DNA from 2 places in the Kitasatospora sp. NPDC030952 genome. Region 2 is predicted to be linked to the other one. Evidence: riboswitches for the same ligand, from Rfam matches in the RefSeq annotation. Region 2 holds a riboswitch; the other holds the start of a gene.
What was found. A riboswitch is a leader RNA that binds a small molecule or an ion and turns the genes downstream of it on or off. The one in region 2 is predicted to bind cyclic di-AMP.
Positions count from the first base shown of each region.

Region 1: another riboswitch for cyclic di-AMP. It lies ahead of ACZ47G_RS28385 (NlpC/P60 family protein); the one in region 2 lies ahead of ACZ47G_RS33785 (M23 family metallopeptidase).

Region 1 is NZ_JBVIFM010000019.1:38,668-42,638, forward strand. It holds gene ACZ47G_RS28375 (NYN domain-containing protein) at 1-921, shown strand, start outside; gene ACZ47G_RS28380 (C40 family peptidase) at 1,123-2,157, shown strand; cyclic di-AMP (ydaO/yuaA leader) riboswitch at 2,494-2,648, shown strand; gene ACZ47G_RS28385 (NlpC/P60 family protein) at 2,659-3,777, shown strand.
Region 2 is NZ_JBVIFM010000027.1:104,196-108,166, forward strand. It holds gene ACZ47G_RS33770 (TetR/AcrR family transcriptional regulator) at 39-611, opposite strand; gene ACZ47G_RS33775 (alpha/beta fold hydrolase) at 658-1,482, opposite strand; gene ACZ47G_RS33780 (YiaA/YiaB family inner membrane protein) at 1,583-1,873, opposite strand; cyclic di-AMP (ydaO/yuaA leader) riboswitch at 2,069-2,227, shown strand; gene ACZ47G_RS33785 (M23 family metallopeptidase) at 2,240-3,073, shown strand; gene ACZ47G_RS33790 (hypothetical protein) at 3,155-3,971, opposite strand, start outside.

The DNA of each region.
Region 1 (3,971 bases), on a different contig from region 2:
GCGGAGGCCTCCCGGCTGGTGGAGAAGCTGCAGGCCGAGCTGGCCGAGGTGCGGGCCGCCGCCCGGGCGGACCTGGACCGCCAGCGCGCGGAGTTCGAGGGCGTCCGGCGGGAGGCCGAGTCGCTGCGCAAGAAGGTGCGGTCGCTGGAGAGCGACACCCGCCGGGCGCAGGCCGAGACCCGGCGGGTGGCCGGCGAGCTGGAGGCCGCCAGGGCGCAGGCCGCGGGCGAGCGCAGTGCGGCCGAGAGCGAGGCGCGGCGGCTGCGGCACCGGGTGTCCGAGCTGGAGAACGCGGCCGAGCAGGGCCGCCGCTCGGCCCGGGAGGGGCGCAGCGTCGAGGACATGCGGCTGCGGCTGCTGCTGGACACCGTGCTGCAGTCGGCTCAGGGGCTGCAGCGCGAGCTGGCGCTGCCGGTCTCCCAGATCCGCCCGGCGGACCTGGTGGAGGCGGTGGTGCCGGGGGCGGCCTCGCCGCACGACGTGGCCCGGCGCGGCCTGGCCGACGACGACCCGGCGCTGCTGGACCAGCTGCTGGCGATCCCCCAGGTGCACCTGGTGGTGGACGGCTACAACGTGACCAAGACCGGGTACCCGACGTTGCCGCTGGAGCAGCAGCGGATCCGGCTGCTGGGCGGGCTGGCGATGCTGGCCCAGCGCACCCAGGCGGAGGTCACCTGTGTGTTCGACGGGCAGGACCTGGACGTCCCGGTCATCATGGCGCCACCGCGCGGGGTGCGGGTACGGTTCAGTCGGACCGGCGAGACCGCGGACGAGTTGATCCGCCGTCTGGTCCGGGCCGAGCCGCAGGGCCGTCCGGTGGTGGTGGTCTCCACCGACCGGGAGGTCGCGGACGGCGTGCGGAAGGCGGGCGCGCGCCCGGTGGCCTCGGTGCTGCTGCTGAACCGGCTGGCCCGGCCCTGACCAGCGGCCCGGGCGGCGTGACAGCAGGTCAGTGCCGTCGTCGGGCAGGTGTGCGGATCCGGTGAAGTCAGTGCGAGAACCGGAGTTCACGCCTTCGGGGGAGTGGCAAAACGGGTAGATCTTCACTAGGGTCTGGCGTCAAACCTATTTTCCGGTATCTCACCCGAACAGGTGAGTCCGTTGGAAGAAGGAGCGGGTCCCTTGGCCTCCCACCGCCGTCCCAAGCAGCCGAGCCGCGCGCGGGTCTCCGTGCTCACCGCGGCCGCTGCGACCGCGGTCGCCCTCTCCGCCCAGGTGGCCGCGCACGCCGCGCCGCAGCCGAACACCAGCGACGTCAAGGCGCAGATCGACCAGCTCCAGCAGGAGCAGGAGCAGGCGGCGGAGAAGTACAACGGCGCCAAGGAGCGCGCGGACCAGCTCCGCAAGCAGGCCGACCAGCTGCAGGACCAGGTGGCCCGCAGCCAGGACCAGATGAGCCAGCTGCAGACCGGCCTGGCCCAGGTCGCCGGCGAGCAGTACCGCACCGGCGGGATCGACCCGTCCGTCCAGCTGATGCTCTCCTCGGACCCGTCGGGCTACCTGGAGAAGGCGTCGAGCGTCCAGCAGGCCAGCACCACCCAGACCGAGGCGCTCAAGGGCCTGCTTGACCAGCAGCGCCGGCTGGACCAGGAGAAGAGCGAGGCGGCCGCCGTGCTGGCCTCGCTGGACTCCACCACCAAGGACCTGAACCAGGCCAAGACGGACGTCAACACCAAGCTGAAGACCGCCCAGGACCTGCTGAACTCGCTCAGCGCCGCCGACCGTGCCGCGCTGAAGGCCCAGCAGCAGCAGGACGACCGCGCCTCGCGCGGCGCCGACCGGGTCGACCTCAGCAGTCTTCCGCCGGCCAGCGGCTACGCGGCCGTGGCCGTCGCCAAGGCGATGAGCAAGCAGGGTTCGCCGTACGTGTGGGGCGCCACCGGGCCGAGCACCTTCGACTGCTCGGGTCTGATGGTCTGGGCGTACGGCCAGGCCGGCGTCTCGCTGCCGCGCACCTCGCAGGAGCAGGGCCACATCGGGACCGCCGTGACGCTGTCCACCGCCCAGCCCGGGGACCTGGTGATCTACGGCGGCGACATGCACCACGTCGCGATGTACATCGGCAACGGCATGGTGGTCCACGCGCCGCACACCGGTGACGTGGTGAAGGTGATGAAGGCCGACGCGATGCCGATCAACACGATCCGCCGGATCTGACGAGCCGACACGCCCGAAGGGCCGGCTCCGGCCCTGTGATCCGCGCCACCTCCCGAGGGGGGTGGCGCTTCGGGTTCGCCCGCCTCAGTGCCGATCGGTGAGAGTCGATCAGCTTTGCGTGCGGCGGCGATCACCATCAGTCATTTTCACAAAAGAACATGGGTGATCTTCCGTCTTTTTTCTGACAAGGATTTGAACGGATCACGGTTCAGTTACTAGGGTCGTGCCTCGAACCACCGCACTGTCGATCACCCAGCCTGGGTGGCGGCGGTGGTTACCGTCGAGTTCGCGAAACAGCGGGGCAGGTCGAAGCGACTGCCCGACAGGGGAGCCCAGTAGTCGGGGGCGCTGCGGAGCGGAGCCGGGGAACCACGTTCCTCCGGGGTGAATCGGCGCCAGGTCGGCCGCAGGTGAGGCCGGTGAGGCGCCGTAGGGCATGCTTCCGGCCCGAACCCGTCAGCTCACCCGGTAGGCGGATGTAGGAAGAAGGAGTCCGCCTTCGTGGCGTCCCATCGTCGTCCCAAGCCCGCCAGTCGCGCCCGTGTCTCGATCCTGACCGGTTTCGCCGCCGCCGCCGTCGCGCTCTCCGCGCAGACCGGCGCGCACGCCGACCCGCAGCCGACCAAGGACCAGGTCAAGGAGCAGGTCGACCAGCTCAACGAGCAGGCCGAGCAGGCGACCGAGAAGTACAACGCCGCCCAGGAGAAGCAGCAGGAGCTGGAGAAGCAGGTCTCCGGCATGCAGGACCAGGTGGCCCGGCAGCAGGCTCAGGTGACCGACCTGCAGGGCGGCCTCGCCGAGATCGCGGGCGAGCAGTACCGCAACGGTGGGATATCCCCGACCGTCCAGCTGATGCTCTCCTCCAGCCCGGACAACTTCCTGAACCAGGCCGGTGCGCTCAACCAGGCCGGCAGCACCCAGAAGAACCAGCTGAAGCAGCTCCAGGACCAGCAGCGCAAGCTGGACCAGGACCGCACCGAGGCCCAGAGCAAGCTCGGCGAGCTGGAAGCCACCACCACGCAGCTGAAGGCCTCCAAGGACGAGGTCCAGAACAAGCTGAAGGCCGCCCAGGACCTGCTCAACACGCTGACCGAGCAGGAGCGCCAGGCGCTCAAGGCGGCCGAGGACAAGGCCGCCGCCGACGCCAAGGCCAAGGCGGACGCCGCCGCGAAGGCCAGCCAGCCGGCCGATCGCGCCTCGCGCGACAGCAGCCGCAGCGACCTCGGCTCGGGCGCCGCGGCCGCGCCGGTCAAGGTCGCCCCGGGCAGCTCGCACGGCGCGGCCGCGCTGGCCGCCGCCGCCACCAAGGTCGGCAGCCCGTACGTCTGGGGCGCCACCGGCCCCGGCTCCTTCGACTGCTCCGGCCTGATGGTCTGGGCGTTCAACCAGGCCGGTGTGTCGCTGCCGCGCACCTCCCAGGAGCAGGCCGGCGCCGGCACCCGGATCGGCTCGGACATCTCCCAGGCCCAGCCCGGCGACATGCTGATCTTCTACGGCGACGCCCACCACGTCGGCATCTACGCGGGCAACGGCCAGGTGCTGCACGCGCCCAAGCCGGGTGCGTCGGTCCGCTACGAGGCCGTCTCCAACATGCCGCTGGCCTCCATCGTCCGGGTCTGATCCCCGCTCGAAGGTTCACGGGCCCGGTCCTCCGTCACGGAGGGCCGGGCCTGCGGCTTTTCCGGCTGCTCGGCCTGGTGTCCGAATAGGGGTCAAATATTCGGGTCGGTAGGGGTTTGGACTCACTTGCCCGGACTCGCTAACGTCTGCCACCGGACTCCCGCTCGACGGCCGCCCAGCAGGGCGCGGCCGCG
Region 2 (3,971 bases):
CGCCGGCGGCGCGGAGGAAGGCGGCCGGGGCCGCTCGGTCACCGGGAGCGGGGCCAGGTGCGGAGGCCGGTGGTGAGGGTGGTGACGAGGCGGTCGTGGGTGGTGGTGAGGTCCTCGGAGAGTTGGAAGGCGCCACCGATGGAGAGGGCGGCGAAGCCGTGGGCGAGGGAGCGGACGGTGCGGGCGGCGTGGATCACCTCGGAGCCGTCGAGGCCGTACCCGCGGAGGACGGCGACGATGACGCCGACGAGCCGGGTGGCCGCGCGGGTGAGGTCGTCGTCGGGCTGGGGGGCCTGGGGGAGGGCGGCGTAGCGGTGGGGGTGTTCGGTGGCGTAGTCCTGGTAGGCGCGCAGGACGGCGGTGACCGCGTCGTCCCCGCTGCGGCCGACGGCGGCTTCCGCGAGCCGGTCGGCGAGTTCCTCGGTGACCCGGACGGCGACGAGCCGCCGCAGTTCGGCGAGGCCGCCGCTGACGTGCTTGTACAGCGAGGGGGTGGCGACTCCGGCGCGGGTGGCGACGGAGGCGAGGGTGAGGGCTTCGGCGCCCTGGTCGTCGATGAGGGCGAGGGCGTGGTCGACGACCTGGTCGGGGGTCAGTCCTACGCGGGGCATGGCTTCGGGCTCTCCGTGCGGCGGTGGGGGCGGGGCAGGCGGGGGATCAGGCGAGTTCGGCCAGGAAGGGCAGCAGGGCGTCGGCGACGGCCCGGGGGTTGTCGGCCATCGGGTAGTGCCCGGAGCCCTCGATCATGACCTTCCGCGCGCCGAGCTTCTCGGCCTGGAGGTCGGCGACGGCTTCCGGCTTCGGGAAGTCGGGGTCCTTGCTGCCCATCAGGACGAGGGCGGGGCAGCGGACGGCCGCGGTCCAGCCGATCGGCGCGGAGTCGCCGGTGACGTGGCCGCGGGTGGCGGTCTTGCGGCCGGGGGTGCGCAGGGCGGCGACCAGTCCGTCCACGTAGCCGTCGAGGTCGGCGGGGCGGGGGCCGGGGAAGGCCATCTTGCGCAGGTAGAAGCCCCAGACTCCGGGCCACTGGACCATGGCGGCGCCCATCGCGACCATGACGCTCCGCATGAGGGCGTTGGTCCGGTGTTCGACGAAGGCGTCGATCAGGGCGATCCCGGCGACCCGCTGGGGGGCGTCCCCGGCGACCTTGACGACGGTCGCGCCGGTGTAGGACTGGCCGACCAGGACGGCCCGTTCGATGCCGAGGTGGTCGAGCAGGGCGAGGACGTCGGTGGCGACGGCGGCCGGGCCGTAGTCGTCCCAGACGATGGAGGACTCGCCGAAGCCGCGCAGGTCCATGGTGATGACCCGCTGGCCGGCGGCGGTGAGCAGCGGGTGCAGGTGCCGGTAGGCGCGGCGGGAGTCGAGCATCCCGGGGAGCAGGACGACGGGGGTGCCGTCGCCCTGCCGGGTGTCGTCGTACGCGAGGCGGCCGCCGGGGACGTCGAGGTACTGGGTGCTCGGGGTGGTGGTGCCGGTCATGGTGGGCCTCCGCTGGCTCGCTCGGTGCTGGCGATTGCTTCCGATAGCCATAAAGCTAAGGCTAATAGCCTTAGCCGTCAAGGGCCCTTCCCGGATCCGCTCAGACCCCCTCGACCCTGAACGGGTCGTGCTCGCTGAGCAGCTTCTCCAGCCGGGCCTGGTCGACCCGGGCGACGGTGTCCGAGGACTCCTGCCGGTCCCGGATCACCTTGGCGAGCGTGAAGGTGGAGGTGACGGTGTAGAGGAGGCCGATCCCGAGGAAGGCCCGGGTCCAGCCGCCGACGGGCAGGTAGGCGATCCCGGCGGCGAGGGCGGTGCCGGAGATGGTGAAGGAGAGGACGGCCTGGACGTAGTACGCGGCCGTGGTCCGTGACTGCATCGGTGCGTTCATGGCGCCAGGATGCGGCGAGCGGGCCGGTCGCACATGAGTAGGAGTACTCAGATGGGCCTGGCGAATGAAGGGCCGTTCGTTGACGACCGATCACCTGTTCCCCAGCCGTCCCGGACGGATGGCTTGGAATCAGGGCCTCCTAGGATTAACGTTTGATAACGCAGCGCGGTCGTCAACGCCGTACCCAGACGGCACCGTGCGCCGTCGCCTAATCCCACCGGCCGGCCTCCGGGCAGGTCAGGGAGCCGGGGAACCACGTTCCTTGGGGTGAATCGGCGGGGCCCCGGCCCGGCCGTAGGAGACCTTCCTGCTCCGAACCCGTCAGCTAACCCGGTAGGCGCGAAGGAAGGAAAGGAGCGCGCCTCCGTGGCGTCGACGCACACCCCGGCACACCCGGCCGGCCCCGCAGCCGGTACCCAGCTCCTCGACCACCCCGGCCCGGACGGCCCGGAGGCGTTCGCCCCGGAGGCCGAGGCCAACCGCCACCGGATGCCGCGTCAGACCCGCGGAGCCTCCCCGCTGCTCGGCGTCACCGCCGTCGCCGCCACCCTGGGCGCCACCGGCTTCGCCTCCGCGACCCCGGCCGCCGCGCCCGCCGTCGAGGCCCCGGACGAGTCGCCCGTCGCCCTGGCCGCCGACCCCGGCCTCGCGCTCGCCGCCCGCATCCAGCAGCAGGCCGACAGCCAGCGCACCGCCGCCGAGGAGGGCGCCCGGCTGCAGGCCGCCCAGGAGGCCGAGGCCAAGGCCGCCGCCAAGGAGGCGGAGGCCAAGCGCGCCGCCGACGAGGTCGAGCGGGCCAAGGCCGCCGCCCTCACCCTGCCGGTGAAGGACTACAACCTCTCCGCCCACTACGGCCAGAGCGCCCGCTACTGGGCCCACCTGCACACCGGCCTGGACTTCGCCGCCGACACCGGCACCGCGGTCTTCGCGGTCGGCCAGGGCACCATCACCTCGGCCGGCTGGTCCGGCTCGTACGGCTACCGGATCGTCGAGACCCTGCCCGACGGCACCGAGATCTGGTACTGCCACCTCTCCTCGATCATCAAGGGCTCCGGCAAGGTGACCGCCGGCCAGCAGATCGGCAAGGTCGGCGCGACCGGCAACGTCACCGGCCCGCACCTGCACCTGGAGGTCCGCCCCGACGGCGGCGCCCCGGTCGACCCGGAGACCTGGCTCCAGCAGCGCGGCCTCACCCCGTAGCCACCGTCGAAGGCCCCGGACGCACCCGCGTCCGGGGCCTCCGCGGCACCTCACTCCGGCGGCAGCTGCGCCGGGTACGCGTCACTCCGGCGGCAGCTGCGCCAGGTACGCGTCGATCTCGGCCGGTCCCGGCTCCGGCGCGAGCTCGGGGAACTCCTCCACCAGCAGCCGCGGCAGCCCGGGCACCGTCCAGTCGCCGAGCAGGTCGAGCGCCACCTCGGCCGCGGCCGCCTCGAAGTCCTCGAAGTCCCCGGCCAGTTCGTCCGGCATCGGCCGCCCCAGCGCGTTCAGCTCGGCCAGGTTGCGGTAGCTGCGCCGCATCAGGCCCTGCTCCAGCAGCCGCCGCGCGCCGTCGGTGGCCATGCCGACCGACAGCACCCGGCCCGGCCCCCAGCCCTGCTCGTCCGGATCGTCCAGCCAGCCGGTCGGCGTCAGCGCCTCGTACCCGGCGAGCCGCTCCTCCTCGCCCAGCCCGGCGAAGCCGGCCAGCCAGTCCCGGACGGCCGCCGGGTCCGTGACGTCCACCCCGTGGGCGTGCAGCAGCACCGCGTACAGCCGGGGCCAGGTCACCAGGTCGGCGCGGCGCAGCAGCCCGACGGCGACCTCGCCCTGCCACTCGGCCTCGGCGTGCAGCCGCTCCTGGCGCTTGGCGTTGAGCCGCTTCGCCGCCCGCTGGTGGTCGACCAGCAGCCGGACGGCCTCGCCGTAGGCGAACGGGTCCTGTTCCGGGTCGGGTTGGACGTAGAGGTGGAGCCGTTCGTACAGCAGGTGTTCCACCGCGTCGGAGGTCAGTTCGGGCCAGCCGTCGTGCATCCTGCCCTCGCCCAGCTCCAGCAGCGCCAGCACCGTGCGCAGCGGCCTCTCGGCCACCGGCGCCCGGTCCTGCCCGGCCGCCCAG